3 regions of the Extibacter sp. GGCC_0201 genome follow, and region 1 is predicted to be linked to each of the others. Evidence: riboswitches for the same ligand, from Rfam matches in the RefSeq annotation. Region 1 holds a riboswitch; each other region holds the start of a gene.
The links. A riboswitch is a leader RNA that binds a small molecule or an ion and turns the genes downstream of it on or off. The one in region 1 is predicted to bind glycine.

Region 1 (7,605 bases):
TTGCAAAAGAATTTCAGGACTTCTATTTTGAACTGCTTCCAGATATTGAAATTACAGAGGACAGAGGGCATGTCATCTAGCTGCTTAACCCGCTTTGGCCGTCTGTCCTCCTGCCACCTCTTCAATGGCTTCACTCATAATGCCCATGAGTTTATCCACGTCCCTCTTTGTGGCTGTCAACGGCGGAATCATCCTGTTGACACTGTCACCGATAGCTGTAATCAATGCCCTTCTTTTCAGGGCTGCACGTTTTACTTCTCCGGCAATCGGAATATCGTATTCACACCCTGTCAGCAGTCCCCGCCCCCTCGTTTCTATTACATGCGGCAGGGCTGCAAGCTTCTTCTGCAGGTATTTTCCTACCTTTTCCGCATTTGCGCTCAGGTCCTTATCCAGAATCTCCGATGTGGACGCCAGCGCGGCTGCGCATGCGAGCGCATTTCCCCCATAAGTGGACCCATGGCTTCCTGCACCGAGCGCCTCCGCTACTTCCTTCCGTGCGCAGCATGCTCCGATAGGCATGCCGCCTCCCATGGCCTTTGCCATGGACACTGCATCCGGCCTGACACCATACCCCATATATGCCATCACTGTCCCTGTGCGTCCCCAGCCTGTCTGCACCTCATCGAACAGCAGAAGCATCTCATGGTCGTCGCAGAGCTTCCTAAGCCCGGTCATGAATTCCTGTGTCGCAGGATACACGCCTCCTTCTCCCTGTACAGGCTCTATCATGACAGCTATCGTGTCTGGAGTCACCTTAGATGCAAAATCGTCCAGATTGTTGAATTCTGCGTAGGTAAAACCAGGTACCACAGGCATGAACCCCTGCTGTATGGCACTGCCGGGCTGTCCGGTCGCCGACATGGCCCCATACGTCCTCCCGTGGAATCCATTTTTTGCGGTGATGATATGATAACGGTTCTTACCATATCTGTCCGTACCGTATTTTCTTGCCATCTTGATCATACACTCATTCGCTTCCGTACCCGAATTCTGGTAAAATATCTTATCCATTCCTATCGCGTCGCATATCTTCCTGGCAAGCAGCGCCTGGGGCACCGTATACGGATAGTTAAACGTATGTACGATATCGTCCGCCTGCTCCTTGATTGCCTGTATGACCTTCTCGTTTCTGTTGCCGGCGCTGTTGACTGCCACTCCTCCGTAAAAGTCAAGGTAAGCATTCCCTTTCTCGTCATAGAGGTACATCCCTTCTGCCCGCTCTGCGACAAAATCATATCTTGGATAAGTCTCCACCATGTACTTGTCTGTCAGCGCTTTCAGCTCTCTGGCCGTAAGTCCCGTATCCTTAAGTCTCATACTAATCTCCTCACTTTCTCTACTGCCTGACTTTTTGCCGTCTACCTTATTCACAGATCCTGCAATGAAAAAAGGACGCCGTATATAAAATACGACGTCCTCGTCTGTGACATTTACAGTATAAACCTTCCCCGGGTCCTCGTCAACAACTGTTTCTAAAACTTTTGCGCGGGCTGGGAAATTGTACATATCATTCTTTAGACAGCTTGTCCATCAGCTTATCTTTTACCTGCCACACACGGTCAGGTATATCTTCTTTCTTCTCCCGGTATAAGGTGATGAAGAAATCTGTCGCATAGACGACAATAACGACAGTTCCGCCTATTTTTCCTATCATGACAGGGATTACATCCACAATCCCGACTATCATATTCTGGAGGAACGCAAATAACGCAAGCGTGTAGAACCCCCAGGCGATAGAACTTTCCAGACATATGATTCCTTTATAATTAAATGGTTTCCTGCGGTAATCCCACCATATCTCGCCGAATATCTTGTTCATGATACCTGCTGTTATAAATTCTATGGATGTTGCAAGCAGCATTCCCATGAAAAACAACTTCACCGGATGCTCGCTGTATGGCTGCAGCATGAAAAAGACGGTCAGCGCACCGACGCCATAGATAGGGCAGACCGGGCATCTTGCAAATCCGCGGTTAGTAATCTTACGGTTGCACAATGACATATAGACCGATTCTACAAACCATCCGAGTATACTGTACACGAGGAACCACAGCACGACATGATACGCACTCCAGCCGAATATCACTTTGTTCCACCACATCTTTACCACCTCTTCGTTCTTCCTGAGTATTCTGCCGACATGTTCCATCAACGTAAAAATAGAGTGTTGTACCCCAACACTCTATTTATCTGCACATATTAGTTATACTTACGTTTTCTAGCAGCTTCAGACTTTTTCTTACGTCTTACACTTGGCTTTTCGTAATGTTCTCTTTTACGAATTTCCTGCTGAATGCCAGCTTTGGCGCAGTTTCTTTTGAATCTGCGTAAAGCGCTATCTAACGTCTCGTTTTCTTTAACGATTACATTTGACATAGACTCACACCTAACCTCCCTCCAGTCCTATATTGTGCACCATACGACTGTTCGGGTATATTTATTGCACTACATAAGATTATATCACATATTTCTACTACGTCAATATTTTTTCAGTATTTGCTGTAGTTTTTTTCTGATCTTTCTTTTTCTTGACTACCGTATATACCGGAAGTCCCACCAGCATGATGATGATACTGCCCACCGAAAGTACCGTAGACTGCAGGCCTGACATGAACAGCTGGTTGACGATGACGTACACTCCGCTGACAACCGCGATAATCGGTACGACTGGATATAGCGGGACCTTGTAGGTCCTCACCGCATCCGGGCGGTCCTTTCTGAGCTTCATTACGCCGATGAAGGTCAAGGTGTAGAACGTCCAGCTTGAGAATACCGCAAGGTCCGTGAGCAGGTTGAACTGCCCGCTGATAGCATAGATACAGCCGATCCCCCCGACAAGGATGATGGAATTCGTAGGAACCTGTGCGTTGTTCAGCCTTGCAAGATTTCTGCTGAATGGGAAATTGCCTTCCGCCGCCAGGGAATACGCCACCCTGGATCCAGACAGGACAAAACCGTTGCAGGCGCCGAATACGGATATCATGATGCCGACCGATATGATCTTCCCGCCGATGTCTCCGAATACCTTCAGCGCCACCGCTGACGCAGGCGCCGTAAGGGACGCCAGTTCGCTTGCGGGAAGCACCCACAGGTACGCGATGTTGATGATAAAGTATACGCCCATGATTACAGATACTCCTCCGACAATCGCAATCGGAAGGTCTCTACTCGGATTCTTCATCTCTCCGGCAATCGCGCCGACACCGGTCCAGCCCTCAAAGGCAAATAATATGGCAACCATCAGCTGTCCAAGTACCACTGCCGGACTCAGTCCGTCTCCTACCATGGGGCTGAAAATCGGGTTGGCACCACTGCCCTTTACAAATCCAAAGACCATCAGCAGAACGAGTGGAATCAATTTACATACCGTAAAAATGACCTGTATGCTCCCGCCGACTTTGGAACCAAGATTGTTCAAGAATATAATCAGGATGATGATACCTATCGCAAGCGGAACCGTAAAGCCCTCCCCGATAAAAAGCCCTGCCTGCTGGGCACATACGACCGCAAGTGCCGATATCATGGCCGGATAGAATAGTATCGTCTGCACCCATCCCGCCAGAAAGCCGACAACCGGATTATAAATCTCTTCCAGATACGCCACCATGCCTCCTGTCTTCGGTATCATGATAGCCACTTCCGCAAAGGTAAGGGCAGCTGCAATGCTCGCAAGCCCCGTAATGACCCAGGCAATCATGCCAAGCCCCGGCGCTCCTCCTGTAGCAGTATAAATCGCCTGCGGCTTAAAGAACACGCCGGACCCGATAACACAGCCAACAACCAAAGCCATGGCAGTCGCCACACCCAAGTTCCTCTTCAATTCCTTTTTCTGCTCCATAATCATTCTCCTTAAATTTTCATAGGGGTCAGACCCCTTTGTCCACAGGGGTCTGACCCCTATGAAGATTTCCAAACTATTCAGACAATACAAAAGAGGGTATAGGCATACTTATAGCGTATCCTATACCCTCTGTATTTTTACCTGAAAGCTTTACTTCTACGGTGGCCTTTAAAGGCTCTTTCCAGAGTTCCATCCGCGGCGGGTACCTGAACCTGAAAGTTTCTTGGAAAGATTAGGTGCCTCTCCAATTGCTTCATCGGTTTTCTGCTGAGAATCAGACAGAAATCTTCCTCGCCGTTTCACTTGGCTTTATTCTTTTCTTAGTATATGTGTCCCATGTAAATTTGTCAACCATAGTTATTTTTATGACGTTAATCTTCTGACAATGAAGTCTGTAATTTATGATAACTGCCCTTCTAGCACTTCACCTGCTTTGGCAATGGCATCATCGATGCCGTCCGGATTCTTGCCTCCGGCCTGCGCCATATTCGGGCGACCGCCTCCGCCTCCGCCTACGAGTCCTGCGATTGCCTTGATGAGATTGCCTGCATGGGCCCCTTTGTCTATGGCTCCTTTTGTCGCGGTGGCCATGAGATTCACCTTTCCACCACTGGCGGATGCTATCACTATCACCCCGTCTCCAAGCTTCTCTTTCAGCTGGTCACCCAGGTCGCGGAGCCCGTTCATATCCACCCCTTCTACTTTTGTCGCAAGGAGCTTCACTCCGTTCACTTCTACAACCTGATTCATCACATCTCCCATGGCATCCTGGGCCAATCTGCTCTTAAGACTTTCCACTTCGCTGTGAAGCGTTTTATTTTCCGCCTGGAGATGTGTAATCTTCTCCGCCAGCTTATCCGGTGCGGCCTTGACAAGCTTTGCCGCCTCCACAAGTCTTCTCTCCAGTTCATCATAGTAGTTCAGCAGCCCCTTGGATGTCAATGCCTCAATCCTTCGTACGCCCGCTGCAACCCCTGTCTCAGAAATGATTTTGAATGCGGTGATGACACCGGTATTCTCCACATGTGTTCCACCACAGAACTCTACAGAAAAGTCTCCCATGCTTACGACACGGACAATGTCACCGTATTTCTCCCCGAAGAGTGCCGCAGCACCTGTCTTCCTTGCCTCTTCAATCGGCAGGTTCTGCACTTTGACTGAAAGCGCGGCCATTATCTGACTGTTGACAATATCTTCTACCTGTTTCAATTCTTCTTTTGACAATGCGGAGAAATGGGTGAAGTCAAAACGGAGCCGCTCTGCATTTACAGAAGAGCCTGCCTGCTCTACATGCGTTCCAAGAACCGTACGAAGCGCCTTATGGAGCAGATGTGTCGCGCTGTGGTTTCTTGCAGACAATGCCCTGACTTCCTTATCGACCTCAAGTGTAACCGTATCGCCCGTTTTAATCATTCCCTTTTCCACATAGCCGACATGCCCTATTTTTCCGCCGAGCAGCTTTACCACATCCTCAACACGGAACTCCCCGTCTGCAGTCCGTATATAACCTTTATCGGCTTCCTGTCCGCCGCTCGTGGCATAGAAAGGTGTCTTCTCTGTAAATACAGTTCCCCTCTCTCCGTCAGACAATGCGTCTACCACTTCCGTCTCTGTCGTGAGAACGGTCACGCCGGACGTATACGACAGATTGTCATAGCCGACAAACTCCGAAGAGACACCTGGGTCGATGGACTCATACACTGTTGCATCCGCCCCCATATAGTTTGTCACTTCTCTTGCCTCTCTCGCTGTCCTACGCTGCACTTCCATCGATGCCCTGAAGCCGTCTTCATCGACAGACAGCCCCTTTTCTTCCAGAATCTCCTTTGTAAGATCCAGCGGGAATCCATACGTATCATACAGCTTGAAGGCATGGCTGCCGGTCAGTGTCTTTTCACCCTTTTTATCCATCTCGGCCTCCATCTCGGCAAGGATGGTCAGCCCCTGGTCTATCGTCTTATTGAACTGTTCCTCTTCTTTGGCAATCACCTTGAAGATAAAGTCTTTCTTCTCTTCCAGTTCCGGATATCCGTCTTTGGAACCATCGATAACTGTCTGTGCGAGCTCAACGAGAAATTCTCCTTCCACACCAAGCAGCCTTCCATGGCGGCATGCACGGCGCAGCAGACGGCGCAGCACATATCCTCTTCCTTCATTGGACGGCATGATTCCGTCTGAAATCATAAAGGTCACGGAACGTACATGATCCGTGATAACACGCAGAGACACATCCGTCTCATCGTCCTGCCCGTATTCCGTCTTCGTGATGCGGCAGACATGGTCTCTCAGCGCTTTGATTGTATCGATATCGAACATGGAGTCTACGCCCTGTACGACACAGGCCAGACGCTCCAGACCCATGCCGGTATCGATATTCTTCTGCTCCAGCTCGGTATAATTATTGTTGCCGTCATTGTCGAACTGGGTAAATACATTGTTCCATATCTCCATATAACGGTCACATTCACATCCCACCGTACAATCCGGACTGCCGCAGCCATATTCAGGCCCCCGGTCATAGTACACCTCCGAACACGGTCCACACGGCCCGGAACCGTGCTCCCAGAAGTTGTCTTCTTTTCCAAAACGGAAGATCCGCTCCGGTGTGATTCCTATATCTTTATTCCAGATTTCCCATGCCTCATCATCGTCCAGGTAGACGGACGGATACAGCCTGTCCGGTTCAAGCCCGACCACTTCTGTGAGGAACTCCCATGTCCATCGGATAGACTCCTTTTTGAAATAATCACCGAACGAGAAGTTTCCAAGCATCTCGAAAAATGTTCCGTGTCTGGCGGTCTTGCCTACATTCTCTATATCGCCGGTACGGATACACTTCTGACATGTGGTGACTCTTTTTCTCGGCGGAATCTCCTGCCCTGTAAAATATGGCTTGAGCGGCGCCATGCCCGAATTGATCAGCAATAAGCTCTTGTCATTGTGAGGTACGAGCGAAAAACTCTTCATTATCAGATGTCCCTTGCTCTCAAAATACTCCAGGAACATTTTCCTCAATTCATTTACTCCGTATTTCTGCATATTTGCCCTCCTGCTTCTATATCCAAAATACCCGGCAGCCACAGGCATCCGGGACAATTTGATACTTAAGTCTTAATTATAAAGAGAACCCGGCTGTTTGTCAACGGGCGGGGACAGGGCAAAATAAGTTTGGGACGGGGGAAAATCAATTTTCCCCCGTCCCAAACTCATTTTTTTGCCCTGTCCCTTATTTCAGCTCTATCTCTTCTAATTCCTTCGGCGGCAGCTGTTTTGACGATGCTGACACGAATTCTTTTATCTTTTTCTGTGCCTTCGCGACCTGGATATTGGTTCCGGCTCCGGCCACGCATCCGCCCGGACAGCCCATCCCCTCGATGAGGCAGCCATTCATCTTGCCGGCCTTGGCAAGCGCCAGCGTCTTCTTGCACTCTGCCAGTCCTTCTGCGTGTTCGATGCTCACGTCCACGCCCGGATAATATTCTTTCACGCATTTTTCGATTGCTTCTGCCACGCCCCCGGCCACCGCATAACCGCGCCCGGCTCCGGTCGCGTTGTGAAAGGACGATTCCGCTTCGTATTTGGACAGGTCAATGTCCCTCGCATCAAACATTGCCTGAAGCTCCTCAAAGGTGACGACAAAGTCTACGTCACTGCGAACGGTCCTTCGCATCGCCTCCAGCTTCTTCGCCGCGCACGGGCCGATAAATACCACCCTCGCTTCTGGATGTTCCTGCTTTATCGTCCGGGCGGTCGCGACCATC
Region 2 (7,605 bases), on a different contig from region 1:
GAAGCTCGTTACGTCTGTGGATGATCGTGACTTTTCTGGCAAATTTGGTGAGATACATCGCTTCCTCGACTGCGGAGTCCCCGCCGCCGACTACGTACACTTCAAAGTCTTCAAAGAAGTTCGCATCACATGTAGCACAGTAGGATACGCCCTTGCCCATGAATTCCGCCTCGCCTTTGCAGCCGATAGGTCTGGAGTAAGCGCCTGTGGCGATAATGATATTTTTCGCCTGATATTCTGCCTTCGCGCTCTTCAGTACCTTCACGTCGCCTTCCAGCTCTACTTCAGCAATCGTGTCTGATACACGTTCAACACCGAATTTTTCTGCCTGTCCTGTCATCCTTGCGATAAGCGAAGGTCCTGATTCGCCTTCTACCATCTGCCCCGGATAATTCTCAATCTCGTCCGTGATTGCAATCTGTCCGCCATCCTGCCCTTTTTCAATTATCAGCGTAGAAAGACGGCTTCTGCCTGCATACAGCCCTGCCGCGAGACCGGCAGGACCTGCACCCAGGATAATTACGTCATAAATCTTGCCCATGGGATTCATCTCCTTTTTCTTGTTAAAGTAACATCTGCTCTAGTCAAAAATCGTCTGACCGTCAACTTCTGTCGTAAGAGCGTCAAGCGCTTTTTCAACAATGTGGCGGCGAAGCTCCTTCTCCTCGGCAGCATCCAGAGCCGGATTGCCGAGCGGATGAGGAATTGCGATAGCCGGTACGATCCTGTTCGCGCCAACCGTCATCGATATCGGAGTGACTGTACATATATGCACAACCGGGATGCCCGCTCTCTCGACCTCTTTCACCATCGTTGCACCGCAACGAGTACAGGTGCCTCATGTAGAGGTGAGGATTACGGCATCTACTCCGTCAGCCAGCAGCTTCTTCGAGAACTCAGCTGCAAATGCCTTGGAGGACGCAACTGCAGTTCCGTTACCGGTCGTCGTATAGAACAGATGATGGAGCTCACCGATCTTTCCTTCTTTTTCCATGTCACGAAGCACATCTACCGGAAGCACGCGGTCCGAATCTTCATTCGCGTATACCGGATCGTATCCGCCGTGGGCCGTCTCATACGTCTCTTCCGTCAGATCCATGACGCCTGCGATGTCGTATTCACCGTAATGTGACGCACTGGAGCTCTCGATATGGTCCGGATTCCCTTTCGGTACGATACCGCCTGATGTGACAAGGGCGATCTTGGCATGTGCTAGGTCTTTGACCGCCGGGTTTGGATCCACCCTGTCGAAGTCCGGCATCGGGTATTCCGTAGTAAACGGCTTGTCAGCCAATTTCTGAAGCAGCATCTTTACCGCTCTCTTTGATCCTCTTTCTTCCTCGAAGAAGTTCACGCGCACACCGTTCGGCATATAGCCTTCCTGGCAGGACGCGCCGATTGCTTCTCCTTTGGCAAGCTTAAGAGCTAAAGGAGCCATCTTCGCTACCGCGCCTCTCATGCCGGCCGCGCTGTTCTTCGTGGCAACCATATATACCTGGTTCTTGAACATATCGGCACCCGGATTCTCCACATACATGCCTGTGATGGCCGGTATGCCAAGCTCTTCCTGGACCGCTGCTGCTATCGTACCGCACGCAACGCCATAACGTCCCGCATTGAATGCCGGGCCTGCGATGAACACGTCAGGAGCCTGCTCTTTTACCATCGCAAGGACATCTGCCTTTGCTTTCTCAAGGTTCTCGTTAAAGTAGGAGTCGCCGCACACGATCGTGGCGATAATCTCAGCCTCATCTTTAAAATTCATGTTAAATGCCATACCCGGTCCTACCACTTCACCTACGCGAAGCTCCGCCGGATAATCCGCTTTTTCTTCCCCGCCGATGTTAGCGAAGAACTGGTTGATGTAATGTACAACTTTAATTTTGCTCATTTACTGTATCCTCCCTTATTATCTCGCGCTCAGTTTGTTGAAACCAGTTTCGTTTGTCGCACCTGTCAGAACCTGAAGCTCCACTTCCAGGGAACCGTCCTCGCGAAGCGTCTCTTCGCTGGCTCCGGCAATCTTGGTCACATAGTCAAGAGTTCCGATAACTTTGTCCAACTTAGGCAGGATAATAACCTGGTTCGCGTTTCCGCCTGTCACCACTGCGTCTGCTGCCGCGTCTGCATCTGCAAGAGACTGGGATCTTCCGTCACGTCCGGCATATTCGTCTGTGATGATAACCGTCTTGACACCCTCTGCCTCGATCTTCTTGCAGTTCATGATCAAGTCCGTATCCGGGTTTCCGAATCCTTCCTGGGATACGATGACACCGTCAAGGTCTAACATCTTGCAAAGCTTTGCGGTCCAGTCTGAGGAACGCTGCTTGTCTGCAAGGTATACGTTTTCATTTGTGATGATCTGGCATACGAAGTTGATTGTCTTGCCGTGCTCTTCAAACATATCATGTACGACCGGATTGTTCAGGTGCACATAGGTCGGGTTCTTGTCGCATGCGGATACGCAGTTGCCGGATACGATAGCGCCGTCCATGATCTCCGTCGGATTCAGGACAGTCGGAAGCACTTTCTTCGCGTCTACGCCGTACACATATGTATCGTGCAGAAGCCCCTGGCTCTGAAGCATCTGTACGTATGCGACTCTCGGAAGGTCCGGATATTTTTCCATGCCTTCTTTGATCGTGCATGTCTCATACACTTTCGTCTCGTCCGGTGTAAGGTTCCGTGCAAGTTCCCCGATATATACCGCAACCCGGAAGCCTGCAAACCTTACTGCCTTCTCATAGTCGTGCTGTTTGATACCGTCTACCGGTTCACATACCATAACGAGGTTGAGCGTCTTTGAAAATGGCGTATAGTCCGCGCCAGGGCCTGTCATGTCGATGATGCCTTCCTGGAAGCCTACTATCTTGCCGGCCGTAACGACCGCCATGCCTTTTAACGCATAAGTCTTGCCGCTTCCTACCGTATCTACCTTAGAGATGACGCCCGGGAAGATTCCCCCTCTTCCTTCTACTTTAACACGTGGCTCGATGACATCCTTCACAGGGGTGATCCTCACGCTCTCACCTGGCTTTGCAATGTCGAATGATACGCTCTTGATCTTCTCGTCCTCGAGAGCTACTGCCTTTACAGCCTCTTCTGATACATAAAGGATTCCGTCTTCAATCTTGGATTCTGCCGCGAACTGAATATCCTTGATGTATATGTGTCCCATTTCTAATTTCACGTATTGTTCCCTCCTTAAGTTAAATGTTGTTATTTGTTGAAGCTTTCGCTTGTTACAACCTCCCGCATACCTGGCCGGACGCTTCCTGCCCGGCTGTGCAGACATTACCACACGTCTGCCGATGTTATCGCGCTTTCCAGTAGGGTCCAGTCTATCATCTGGAAGTCATCATATACCTCGCGCTTATACTTGTCTGACTTGAACACGAACTTGCCGCACGCCTCTATGGCATTCTCGATGATAACGACCGACCTCGGGTCTACCTCCCCCTTTCCTGCCGACAGCATGATTGATTTATATGGTGTTTCATTAGGCTTTACACTCCCCGACAAAGGGTGTGATAAAAGCGTGTGCCCTTCATGTATTCTGTCTCTTACCGCCCTGAGCACTTCCTCATAAGAAATCTCTTCGTACTCCACGTTATGCGTTCCGCCGATTTTCTCCGGTACAAGTGGATTATTCGTTATTATTATGTAATCATTCTGCATCCCATCCACCTCTTCGACTGGATAATTATGGTAATCAAATTTTGAATAAAAAAAGGACGATATAAACACAGATGTGCAATTCGTCCTTTCTGTCTTTTGGCGTAATCATCTTACTTCAACACAAGATTCAGAATGCGGTCCTTTTCCCAGTCCTTTTGCCTGAAAGTTTCACCCCACAAGTGTTCACCCTCACCTGTCCGGCTTGCCTCTTCGGCGGCCATATGCATGGCTCTCTCTTGAAAAAAAATCAACCCGCTGTTAAATTTTATTTATAGACGCAATGAATATATCTTATTGCTTGTTTTAATATTAACTTATTGTTAATAATTTTTCAACCTTTTCAAATGAGAAAGTTCGATTTGGTAATTTCACACAACAAATCCCATTTAAATTTATGTATATTTACTCCAAACTTATTTTGACTTCTTATTTAAAAAGTTCTTATAATAATCGTCATGCACTTTCTTGATCATGCCGCTCAGCGCGAACAGGCCTAGAATATTCGGGATGACCATCATGGAATTGAAGCAGTCGGCCATATTCCACACAAGGTCAACCTGGGCGAGAGAGCCGAGTACGACGCAGGCAGCCACGAGCAGGGAATACACTTTCACGGCTTTGGCGCCAAACAAGTATTTGATGTTCGCCTGGCCGAAGAAATACCATCCCACGATCGTAGAGAATGCAAAGAAGAACATGCATACTGCGATGAAGATATCCCCTCCTTTGCCGAACAAAGTGGAAAATGCATACTGGCTCAGTTCCGCTCCTGTCTTCCCCGTAGGGATTGACTTTGTCGTAATGATGACAAGCGCCGTCAGGTTCAGGACGACAAACGTATCGATGAACACGCCGATCATTGCCACGAATCCCTGTTCCACCGGATGGTCTACCTTGGCGACCGCATGTGCGTGCGGCGTAGAGCCCATACCGGCCTCATTGGAGAAAAGGCCACGGGCCACACCCTTTGTGAGCGCCAGCTTGATCGTTGCCCCGACCGCGCCGCCTGCGATGGATGACGGGCTGAAAGCGCCGACGATAATCGCGTGGAACGCGTAAGGTATGTTCTTATAGTTATAGATGATTACAATCAATGCCCCCACGATATACAGCGCAGCCATAATCGGGACTATCGTCTCTGTCACCTTGGCAATCCGCTTCATGCCGCCCATGAATACGGCCAGAGCCAGAACTGCGATGATGACCCCCATCACTGCCTGGGGAACGCCGAAAGCCGTGTGGAAAGCTGCCGCGATAGAGTTGGACTGTACCGCATTGCCCATGAAGCCAAGCGCCAGGATTATCAGTACTGCAAATATGCCCGCAAGCACTTTGCCGAACGTGCCCTTGAATGCCGCACGGATATAATATACGGGACCTCCCGTCACCTCACCGTCGTCACCTACACATTTGTACTTCTGCGCCATGATGGCTTCTGAAAATATGGTTGCCATGCCGAGAAAAGCCGCGACCCACATCCAGAAGATTGCTCCGGGCCCTCCGATTGCAAGTGCCGTAGCAGCCCCGGCTATGTTGCCGGTACCTACCTGCGCCGCGATTGCCGTAGCCAGTGCCTGGAATGAGGACATGCCGTCGGCTCCTGCCTCCCCCTTCTTGTGGAACAGGCCGCCGAACGTCCTTTTCATGCCTTCCTTGAATCCTCTTACCTGGATAAACCCAAGCCTTACGGTAAACCAGATGCCGCCAAGCAGAAGCGCAGCAATCAGGATGTAATCCGCAAGATAATGCTGAATCGTCAAGACAATGTCATTTAATGTATCCATTCTAAATTCCCTCCTTCTCTCATAGATACGGCCGATAACCAGACCTTACCTATCGATAAGTATATGATAAATTATTAACAAAGTAAATGCAACAGGATTCTTCACTAATGATGATTTTTGGTGAATTTTCTTCAATATTCACATTTACACATTGAATTTACGTTGACATACATCTGAAGATTTGTGTAAAATGCCAACGCCCTGGCACAGGCTGCAAAAAAGGCAGCCGCCGGAATCCACTCCGGCAGCCGCCTTATATTCTATCTGCTAGACATTGATCTCTGCGCTCATGCCAAGCACTTCTTTGTTTGCTTCAAGCAGCGGTGATACCGAGTCCTTAAGGAACGCATCTACCTGCACCGCCGCACGTCCGGTATATCTGGACGGATCCATCGTCTTCTTAAGCTCTTCTTCGCTCAGATTGAATGCCGGATCTGCCGCGATGAGTTCCAGCAGATTGTTATCCAGCCCTTTTTCTTTGACATTTCTTCCTGCCTCCATGGACAGCTCCCGGATCTTCTCATGCAGTTCCTGCCTGTCGCCGCCTGCCTTGACCGCGTCCATCATGATATTTTCCGTGGCCATGAAGGGCAGCTCCGACATAAGACGCTTTTCAATCACCTTCGGATACACGACGAGGCCGTCCACGACGTTCAGGCACAGGTCCAGGATGCCGTCCACAGCCAGGAAGCCTTCCGGTACGCTGAGACGCTTGTTCGCGGAATCATCCAGCGTCCGTTCAAACCACTGCGCCGCCGATGTTATGGCAGGATTCAGCGCGTCCGCCATCACATAGCGGGACAGGGATGCAATCCTCTCGCTTCGCATCGGATTTCTCTTGTACGCCATCGCGGAAGAGCCTATCTGGGTCTTTTCAAATGGCTCTTCCACCTCTTTCAGATGCTGCAGGAGCCGTATATCGTTAGAGAACTTATGTGCGCTGGCGGCTATGCCTGCAAGCACGTTCACGACTCTTGTATCCACCTTGCGCGAGTAGGTCTGTCCGGATACCGGATAGCATGCTTTAAATCCCATCTTTTCTGCGATCATCGGGTCTATCCTGTCTATCTTCTCCTGGTCTCCCTCAAACAGCTCCAGAAAGCTCGCCTGGGTCCCGGTCGTCCCCTTGGAGCCGAGCAGCTTCAGGCTGTCCTTCACATACTCCAGATCTTCCAGATCCATCATAAATTCCTGCATCCAGAGCGTGGCCCTCTTCCCCACCGTCGTAGGCTGGGCAGGCTGGAAGTGTGTGAACGCAAGCGTCGGAAGCGCCTTGTATTCATCCGCGAATGCGGCAAGCTCCGCTATGACGTTGAGGAGCTTCTTTCTCACGATCTCCAGCGCTTCCGCCATGATGATGATGTCAGTATTATCGCCGACATAGCACGATGTGGCGCCAAGATGGATGATCCCTTTCGCCTTCGGGCACTGCTGCCCGTATGCATATACATGCGACATCACATCATGCCGGACGACCTTCTCTCGTTCTCTCGCCACATCATAGTTGATATCGTCTTTGTGTTCCTTCAATTCTCCAATCTGTTCATCCGTAATCGGAAGCCCGAGATCCTTCTCCGTCTCGGCCAGCGCAATCCAAAGCCTTCTCCATGTCCGGAACTTCTTGTCCGGAGAAAAGACATACTGCATCTCTTTGCTGGCATAACGCTCTGATAACGGGCTTACATATCTGTCTGTACTCATATTCTTTATCCTTTCATCCAATTTCATAAATCCACCCCATATGCTCCGAGTCTATTCAAAAGCCTGTGAGACATCCTTCCCCGGCACTTCCATCGGGTAGTTGCCTGTAAAGCATGCATCGCAGTATCCGAGGTCCCCTACCATATCTTTCAGCTTGTCTATCTCCATATAGCCGAGGGAGTCCGCCCCGATCATCTTCTGTATCTCATCCGGCGTATGCGTATGGGCGATCAGCTGCTCATTGGAAGGTACATCCGTTCCGAAATAACACGGATACAGGAAAGGCGGGGAGCTTATTCTGACATGGACTTCTAGAGCGCCTGCCTTTTTCAGCATCTTGATGATATTGGCGCACGTCGTACCCCGCACGATGGAATCGTCAACCATCACGATCCGTCTGCCCCGTACCACTTCCTCTATGACATTGAGCTTGATCTTCACG
Region 3 (7,605 bases), on a different contig from region 1:
CCGGGTTTGGCACGGCGTACTACAGGCAGAGGAGACAGCGGGAGAAGGAGCTCAAAGAGATAGCAGAGCTGGCTGCCGACATATTGAATGGAACAGAGGTTACAGGAGTGTCAGCCTGTGAGGAGACGCTCTATGCTCATATCGAGCATACGCTGTCCAGAATCCAGAGGATGGCGATGGGCAGGCAGGAAGAGGTGGAGAGAAGCCGCGCGCAGATACAGCAGCTGATTACGGAGATTGCCCATCAGATGCGTACGCCTCTTACGAATATGGAAACCTATCTGGAATTTCTGCAGGAAGAAAGCATAGAAGAGGAAGATGCAAAGGAGTATCTGGAGGCAGTAAGATGTGCAGAACAGAAACTGCATTTTCTCGTGGAGAGCTTTATCAAGATGTCCCGCCTGGAGCACCACATCATACAGGTCAGGAAGGAGGAGACGGATCTGTCCGCCACGATATCCGGGGCTCTGGGGCAGATAGGACGGAAGGCACAAGAAAGAGGAGTCACTGTCGAGGCGGCAGTCCCGGAGAAGATACAATGTCCCCATGACGCCGGCTGGCTCGGCGAAGCCTTGCTCAATGTACTGGACAATGCTGTAAAGTACAGCAGGGCCAAAGGAGTGGTGGAAGTCTCGGCGGTAAAGAATGAGATGTTCTGCAGCATCCAGGTCCGGGACTACGGAATCGGCATAGCAAAAGGCGAAGAAAACAAGGTGTTCCAGCGTTTCTACCGGGGTAGCCGGGTCACGTCCGAGGAAGGCTATGGCATCGGCCTGTACCTCGCAAAAGAGATCGTAGCACGCCATGGAGGGTTCATGAGGATAGTCAGGATGGATCCGGGGGTAAAAGTAGAGATGCAGTTGTTAGAACTTTGTTAGATTTATCCTCTATACTGGCACTTATATACAGCAGTATTTAAGAGGAGGAGACAGCATATGGAGATGGTGAAGGCAGCAGGCCTCAGGAAGTATTATACAAATGGGGCGAACGAGGTACGTGCGCTCGACGGAGTGAGCCTTACGGTTGAGGAAGGGGAGTTCCTGGCTATCGTCGGCAGCTCCGGCAGCGGGAAGAGCACCCTTCTGAATATGATGGGCGGGCTGGACGAGCCGACGGCAGGCGGGGTGTGGATCAGAGAGAACAGCTTGAGGGATATGGACAGGGAAGAACGTACCATCTTCCGCAGAAGAAATATCGGATTTGTATTCCAGCAGTACAATCTCGTGCCGGTATTGGACGTGTACGAGAATATCCTCCTGCCGCTTAGGTTGGACGGGATGCCTGTGGACGAAGCGTATATAGACCATATTGCCGAAGTGCTGAAGCTGAAGGAGAAGCTTTACGAGATGCCGGAGACACTCTCCGGCGGTCAGCAACAGAGGGCGGCAATCGCGAGGGCGCTCTCCGTCAAGCCTGCAATCATCCTGGCTGATGAGCCGACCGGCAATCTGGATTCCAGGACAAGCATGGAAGTCATCGGACTCTTTCAGACATGTGCCAGGCAGTTCCACCAGACACTCATTATCGTCACCCATGAAGAAGAAGTGGCCCAGATGGCGGACCGGATCGTCCGTATCGAAGACGGAAAGATATGGGGACAGGAGGAACAGCCATGAGACGAAGCAGCGGTCATGTTCCCAATACAAATAGCCAGGTCATACGTATGCTGTCAAGGAAGATCGGGAAGGCAGGCAGAGGCAGGAACCGGATCCTATTCGGCGCGGTAGTGCTCGGAATCGTGACGCTCTGCATGGTGTTCGGCGTCTCCCGCGGAAAGATCCAGGCAGAATACCTGAAGTCGGTGCGGCAGGACGGTACGGCGGCTGCCACATATCTGGAAGATCCGACGAAGGGACAGTATGAAAAGACAAAGAGCTTAAGCTACATAAAGGAAGTGGGGAGAAGCAGTACCCCCGGATATGCATATGAAGAACCGGACAGCACCCCTCTCTGTGAGATGACATGTCTGGACAAGACGGCTTGGGAAGTGATGGAACGGCCTGCATATACAGGTATAAGCGGGGGCTATCCGAAGGGCAGGCAAGATCTTATGCTGCCGCTTCGGGCACTGGAACATCTCGGCATCCGTGAGCCCAAGAAGGGGATGAAAGTCCGGCTTACGGTAGAGATAGGGCTGTTTCGGACAGAAGAGGAGACATTTACCCTGTGCGGCTGGTACGAAGATTATGTGGAACCGTCCTCACATATGGCAAAGGGATACATATCAGAAGAAAAGCTGAAGGAGTGGGGCGGCAGTATCGGAAAGCCAGATTCCCTTCTTATCCGGCAGAAAGACAGCATGGATGGGCGGAGGACGGAAGAAAGACTCTATGAAGACATCAAGATGGACAGCACGTCTCAGAGGTTTACAGGGGGCAATACGTACAACTATGCTGCTGTGAACCGGTTTATGGGAGGATACGGTCTTGCGGCAGCCGGAGCAGCGCTCGTGCTAGCAAGCATCTTTTTCCTCATACATAACGTCATGCACATATCCATGGCAAAGGATATCCGGCAGATCGGCCTTCTGAATACGATCGGCACGACAGAAAAGCAGGTCCGCCGCATCTACTTCGGGCAGATATGGCGTATCTTATGTATGGGGATTCCCACGGGCGTAATCTTATCCATAGTGATTCTGTCAACCGTGATTCCCCGGATACTCGGCAGACAGTACCTGTTCCGGTACGGAGGGGCGGCAGGGCTGAAGGTGCTTCACCCTGAGCTGGTTGCCCTTGCCGTTATCTTCACCGGCATTGTGGCTATAGGTGCTGCGGCAGAGACGATCTGCCGTGCAGTCAGCCGCTCTTGCGTAGAGGCGCTGCACTATACCGGAACAGGGCAGAAGAAGACAAGGCGGCAGCCAAAGACAGGCACGGCTGGCAGGAGAAGGAGGTCGCCGGAACGGGAGGTGTGCCACATGGCGTGGCAGAACCTGTTCCGCCACCGCGGCAGATTCCTGCGTACGGTACTATCCTTGTTCCTCGGGCTTGAGGTGGCTCTGGGAGCCGCCGTAATTGCAGCGGGGACCGATTACAGCCATGCGATAGAAAGCAGGCCGGACTTCCTCATATCCGGCGCATTCGGTCCATGGGGAAAGTCGCAGGGATATGGAGAAGAATATAAAGGCAGGAACCCCCAGGAGGACCCATTGGAGACGGAAGGGGATAACTTTGCCCTTCTGACAGACAACGATTATGATACGTTCTCGCCGTTAAGCGAGGAAGTAACAGAACAGCTGCTGGCCGTGGACGGGGTGGATAAGAAGAAATCATACGCGGCTATCGGCGGATACATGTATCCGAGGTATACGAAAAAAGGCGTCCGCCCGCTGGTGAGGGACAAAGAGGCGGAGACAGATGAGAATTATGATGACAGCATCGGCACGGTCATAGACCTTATCGAAGCGGCGGGAAGCTGTACGATACAGATTCTGGACAGGAAAGAGATAGAAGAACTGAAGGAATATGCCAGGGAGAGCGGCGCGGCGGCCGATATGGAGAGTCTGGAAGATGGCACCGGCGTACTGTACCTGCACGACCATATCCTCTCACCGGCCAAGGAAAAGCAGGCCGTGGAAAGTGTCGGGGAACCTGTCGTATTTTCCAGGTTATGGTCCAAAGAAGAACGTGACAGGCGGATGGATGCCTCCGTGCAGGAGCTGGAAGAGATGGGAGAGGTTAAGACAGAAAAGTCTGAGCCGATGACGCTGTGCGGCTATATGGACACGAAAGCGGAAGGGTTCCCGGAACTTAAGCGGACGTGGCACGGCCCCCGCATCGACTATTTTGTCATCAGTGAGGAAGGATTTGAAAAGCTTGGGATTACAAAAAAGACCTTCTTTCTGGAGCTGAGCGTGGAGAAAGGCAAGGAGCACGCCGCAGGAGAAGCGATTCAGCAGATAGCAGGCAGGGAGAACATCAGACGGGGAGAAGAGGCGGGGCTCTTGATCCTCAGCAAGTCGGGCCTGCTCTTAGAGGCCCAGAGATATATGCAGGGGAGCCGGCTGATACTGGGTGTGCTCGGCATGATACTGATATTCGCCGGACTGATGAATTACCTGAATGTGATGGTGACAGGCATATGGTCGAGACAGAAAGAGCTGGCACTGCTGGAAGGTATGGGGATGACGCACAGGCAGCTTAAACGGATGCTCATGGCAGAAGGCCTGTATTACTGTCTTCTGACGGCAGGGCTTATGCTTACGGCAGGAAGCGGCATACTTGGTCTTGTATGCATCTATATGAAGGCCAGGCTTGCATACTTTACATTTACCTATCCGTGGGTTCTGTATGCGGTTATGATCTCCGTGCTTGCATGTATCTGTATCTCCGTACCTGCGATTGTCTATAAAAGGATGGAGAAGACGGGGCTGACGCAGCGGATGGCGCAGACAGACTGATTGATAACATATAGACAATTATGTGAAATATAAATCAATTGAGCGAAATGTTAATAAAAAAACAATTATTGACAGATAATTTAAAGCCCGTTATAATCAAAGTAGTTTCATATATCGGGTGATGGATTTAAGAGAGTCTATCTGTGTGATAGCGCCGAAGGGGAAAGGGATGACCGAAACTCTCAGGCAAAGGAATTAAGTTCGGACGATACTCTGGATGACAGGGGTGAGTATGGATATCAGTGTGATATTTATATTTGCCCCTTTTTGCATCATCGGGGGCAGAAGTCGAGCGTTCCATCGCCGGTATGAACTTGTAAAAGTCAATCGATACAGACTATGAAGGAGGTAGGGATATGGAGCGAAAGACGCCGCTTTACGAAGCGCATGTGCAGGCAGGCGGGAAGATGGTCCCGTTTGCCGGATACATACTTCCCGTGCAGTATGGCACCGGGGTGATGAAAGAGCACATGGCAGTGCGGACGCAGGCAGGGCTGTTCGATGTCTCCCACATGGGAGAGATACGGTGTGAGGGCAGGGATGCACTTTCCAATCTGCAGATGCTGCTTACGAACAACTTTGAAGGGATGGCAATCGGGCAGGCGAGGTACAGTCCGATGTGCAATGAGAATGGCGGGACCGTAGACGACCTGATTGTCTACAAAGAAGGAGAGGAACGTTACTTTATCGTAGTCAATGCCGCAAACAAAGATAAGGATTATGAATGGATGGTGGCACACCAGTCGGGCGAGGTTACGTTCACCGATGTCTCCGAACGGTATGCGCAGCTTGCGCTCCAGGGGCCAAGGGCCATGGATATCCTCCGCAGGATTACGGAGGAAGCGTGCATTCCGCAGAAGTATTACCATGCGGTGTTCGAGGCGGAGGCGGGCGGGATTCCCTGCATCATATCAAAGACGGGATATACAGGAGAAGATGGAGTGGAATTGTATCTGGACAGTGGGAAAGCAGAGCAGATGTGGAATCTTCTGCTGGAAACCGGAAAGGAAGACGGACTGATTCCTTGCGGACTGGGGGCCAGGGACACGCTGCGCATGGAAGCGGCCATGCCGCTCTACGGACATGAGATGGACGAAGAGGTGACGCCGCTTGAGACGGGGCTTACATTCGCAGTCAAGATGGCCAAGGAGGACTTTATCGGCAAGAAAGCCATGGAGAAGCTAGGAGAGCCAAAGAGAAAGCGTGTAGGGCTTAAAGTGACCGGACGGGGAATCATCCGGGAGCATCAGGATGTATATGTGGGCGATACCGTAATCGGACATACGACGTCCGGCACGCACTGTCCATATCTTGGCTATCCCGTTGCCATGGCGCTTCTCGAGGCAGAATATACGGAACCGGGCACAAAGGTAGCGGCAGAAGTGCGGGGCCGTATGGTTGAAGCAGAGATTACGGCACTTCCCTTTTATAAAAGAAACAAGTAGACGGATGACAGGAAAGATAGAAAAAGAAAGGAATGGATAGTTATGAAATTAGAGCAAGGAGTATTGTATTCCAAATCACATGAATGGGTAAAAGAAGAAGACGGAGTGTTCGTGATAGGCCTGACAGACTATGCACAGTCTGAGCTTGGCGACCTTGTATTTGTCAACCTCCCGGAGGAGGGGGATGAGATAACGGTGGGAGAGCCTTTTGCAGACGTGGAATCTGTCAAGGCAGTCTCAGATGTATACGCGCCGGTATCTGGCGTTGTGAGCGAGGTCAATGAAGAACTGCTGGACGCCCCGGAACGTATCAACGAATCACCTTACGAGGCATGGTTCGTAAAAGTGAAGGACGTGTCTGAAAAGGAAGAATTATTATCAGCAAAAGAGTATGAAGCATTAGTCGAGAGCGAGAAAGAGTAAGGAGGTGTTCCTATGGGCTCATACGTTCCAAACACCAGAGAAGAGCAGAAAGCCATGCTGAATGAAATTGGCTTTTCTTCTATGGAGGATTTATTCATCCACATTCCGGATGAAGTAAAAGTAAAGGGCACCCTGGATCTGCCCGAAGGCATGTCCGAATTGGAGGTCCGAAGAAGGATGCAGCAGATGGCTGCAAAAAACACGGTATTTCCTAGCATTTTCAGAGGGGCCGGTGCATACCGCCATTTTATACCGGCCATCGTGAAAAGCGTCACTTCAAAAGAGAACCTGATGACGGCCTACACACCGTACCAGGCCGAGATCAGCCAGGGAATTCTCCAGTCGATTTACGAATATCAGACGATGATCTGTGACCTGACCGGTATGGACGCCTCCAACGCTTCGGTCTATGACGGAGCGTCAGCCGCTGCGGAAGGGGTTGCCATGTGCCGGGAACGGAAGCGGAAGAAAGCATTTGTGTCGGCAGCGGCGCCGCCGTATGTACTGGAGACGGTCAGGACCTATTGCTTCGGCAACGAGATGGAGCTGGAAGTGATACCGGAGGCAGACGGCGTAACAGACCTGTCCTGGCTGGAAGAGCATATTGACGCGCAGACAGCCTGCGTCTATATCCAGCATCCGAATTATTACGGCAATCTGGAAGATGCTGCAAAGGCAGGCGAGATTGCCCACAGCGCGGGTGCCAGATATGTCATGGGTGTGAATCCTATATCGCTTGGCGTCCTGAAGACGCCGAGGGAGTACGGTGCCGATGTGGCAGTCGGAGAAGGGCAGCCGCTTGGGCTTATGCTTGGGTTTGGCGGACCGTATCTTGGCTTTATGACTTGCGTAGAAGGGATGACAAGGAAGCTTCCAGGCCGCATCGTTGGCGAGACGAAAGATTCTAATGGGAATACAGGGTATGTATTGACGCTTCAGGCGAGAGAGCAGCATATCCGGCGGGAGAAGGCGTCCAGCAACATCTGTTCCAACCAGGCACTCTGTGCACTCGGAGTGGGCGTATATCTGGCGGCGATGGGACAGGAGGGCATACAGAAGGCTGCGCGGCAGTGCATGTCTAAGGCACATTATATGGCAGCAGAGCTTGACGCGATCGGTTATAAGACTCTGAACAAGGCAGAGTTCTTCCATGAATTTGTCACGGGCTCAGACGTGCCGGCGCAAAGAGCACTGGAAGCATTGGAAAAGGAAGGGATTCTCGGAGGTTATCCACTTGCGGACGGAAAGATACTCTGGTGCTGTACGGAGATGAACACAAAAGAAGAGATCGACAGGGTGGTCCGTATTTTGAAGGAGGTGCAGTAGATGCTTATA

Region 2: it holds a riboswitch for glycine, as region 1 does, so the genes downstream of both, HJV72_RS11435 (GrdX family protein) here and HJV72_RS00855 (APC family permease) in region 1, are expected to answer to the same signal.
Region 3: it holds a riboswitch for glycine, as region 1 does, so the genes downstream of both, gcvT (glycine cleavage system aminomethyltransferase GcvT) here and HJV72_RS00855 (APC family permease) in region 1, are expected to answer to the same signal.

What each region holds. Positions count from the first base shown of each region.
Region 1 is NZ_JABFCH010000001.1:181,355-188,959, reverse strand. It holds gene HJV72_RS00875 (cation diffusion facilitator family transporter) at 1-80, shown strand, start outside; gene HJV72_RS00870 (aspartate aminotransferase family protein) at 85-1,320, opposite strand; gene HJV72_RS00865 (putative ABC transporter permease) at 1,511-2,104, opposite strand; gene rpsU (30S ribosomal protein S21) at 2,203-2,379, opposite strand; gene HJV72_RS00855 (APC family permease) at 2,477-3,841, opposite strand; glycine riboswitch at 3,964-4,039, opposite strand; gene alaS (alanine--tRNA ligase) at 4,244-6,883, opposite strand; gene HJV72_RS00845 (4Fe-4S dicluster domain-containing protein) at 7,071-7,605, opposite strand, start outside.
Region 2 is NZ_JABFCH010000015.1:77,896-85,500, forward strand. It holds gene trxB (thioredoxin-disulfide reductase) at 1-541, opposite strand, end outside; gene grdB (glycine reductase complex selenoprotein B) at 581-1,891, opposite strand; gene HJV72_RS11430 (glycine/sarcosine/betaine reductase component B subunit) at 1,910-3,190, opposite strand; gene HJV72_RS11435 (GrdX family protein) at 3,295-3,678, opposite strand; glycine riboswitch at 3,816-3,927, opposite strand; gene HJV72_RS11440 (alanine/glycine:cation symporter family protein) at 4,092-5,462, opposite strand; gene purB (adenylosuccinate lyase) at 5,730-7,163, opposite strand; gene purF (amidophosphoribosyltransferase) at 7,215-7,605, opposite strand, start outside.
Region 3 is NZ_JABFCH010000007.1:36,936-44,540, reverse strand. It holds gene HJV72_RS06485 (sensor histidine kinase) at 1-878, shown strand, start outside; gene HJV72_RS06480 (ABC transporter ATP-binding protein) at 936-1,616, shown strand; gene HJV72_RS06475 (ABC transporter permease) at 1,613-4,402, shown strand; glycine riboswitch at 4,521-4,610, shown strand; gene gcvT (glycine cleavage system aminomethyltransferase GcvT) at 4,759-5,847, shown strand; gene gcvH (glycine cleavage system protein GcvH) at 5,890-6,270, shown strand; gene gcvPA (aminomethyl-transferring glycine dehydrogenase subunit GcvPA) at 6,283-7,596, shown strand; gene gcvPB (aminomethyl-transferring glycine dehydrogenase subunit GcvPB) at 7,597-7,605, shown strand, end outside.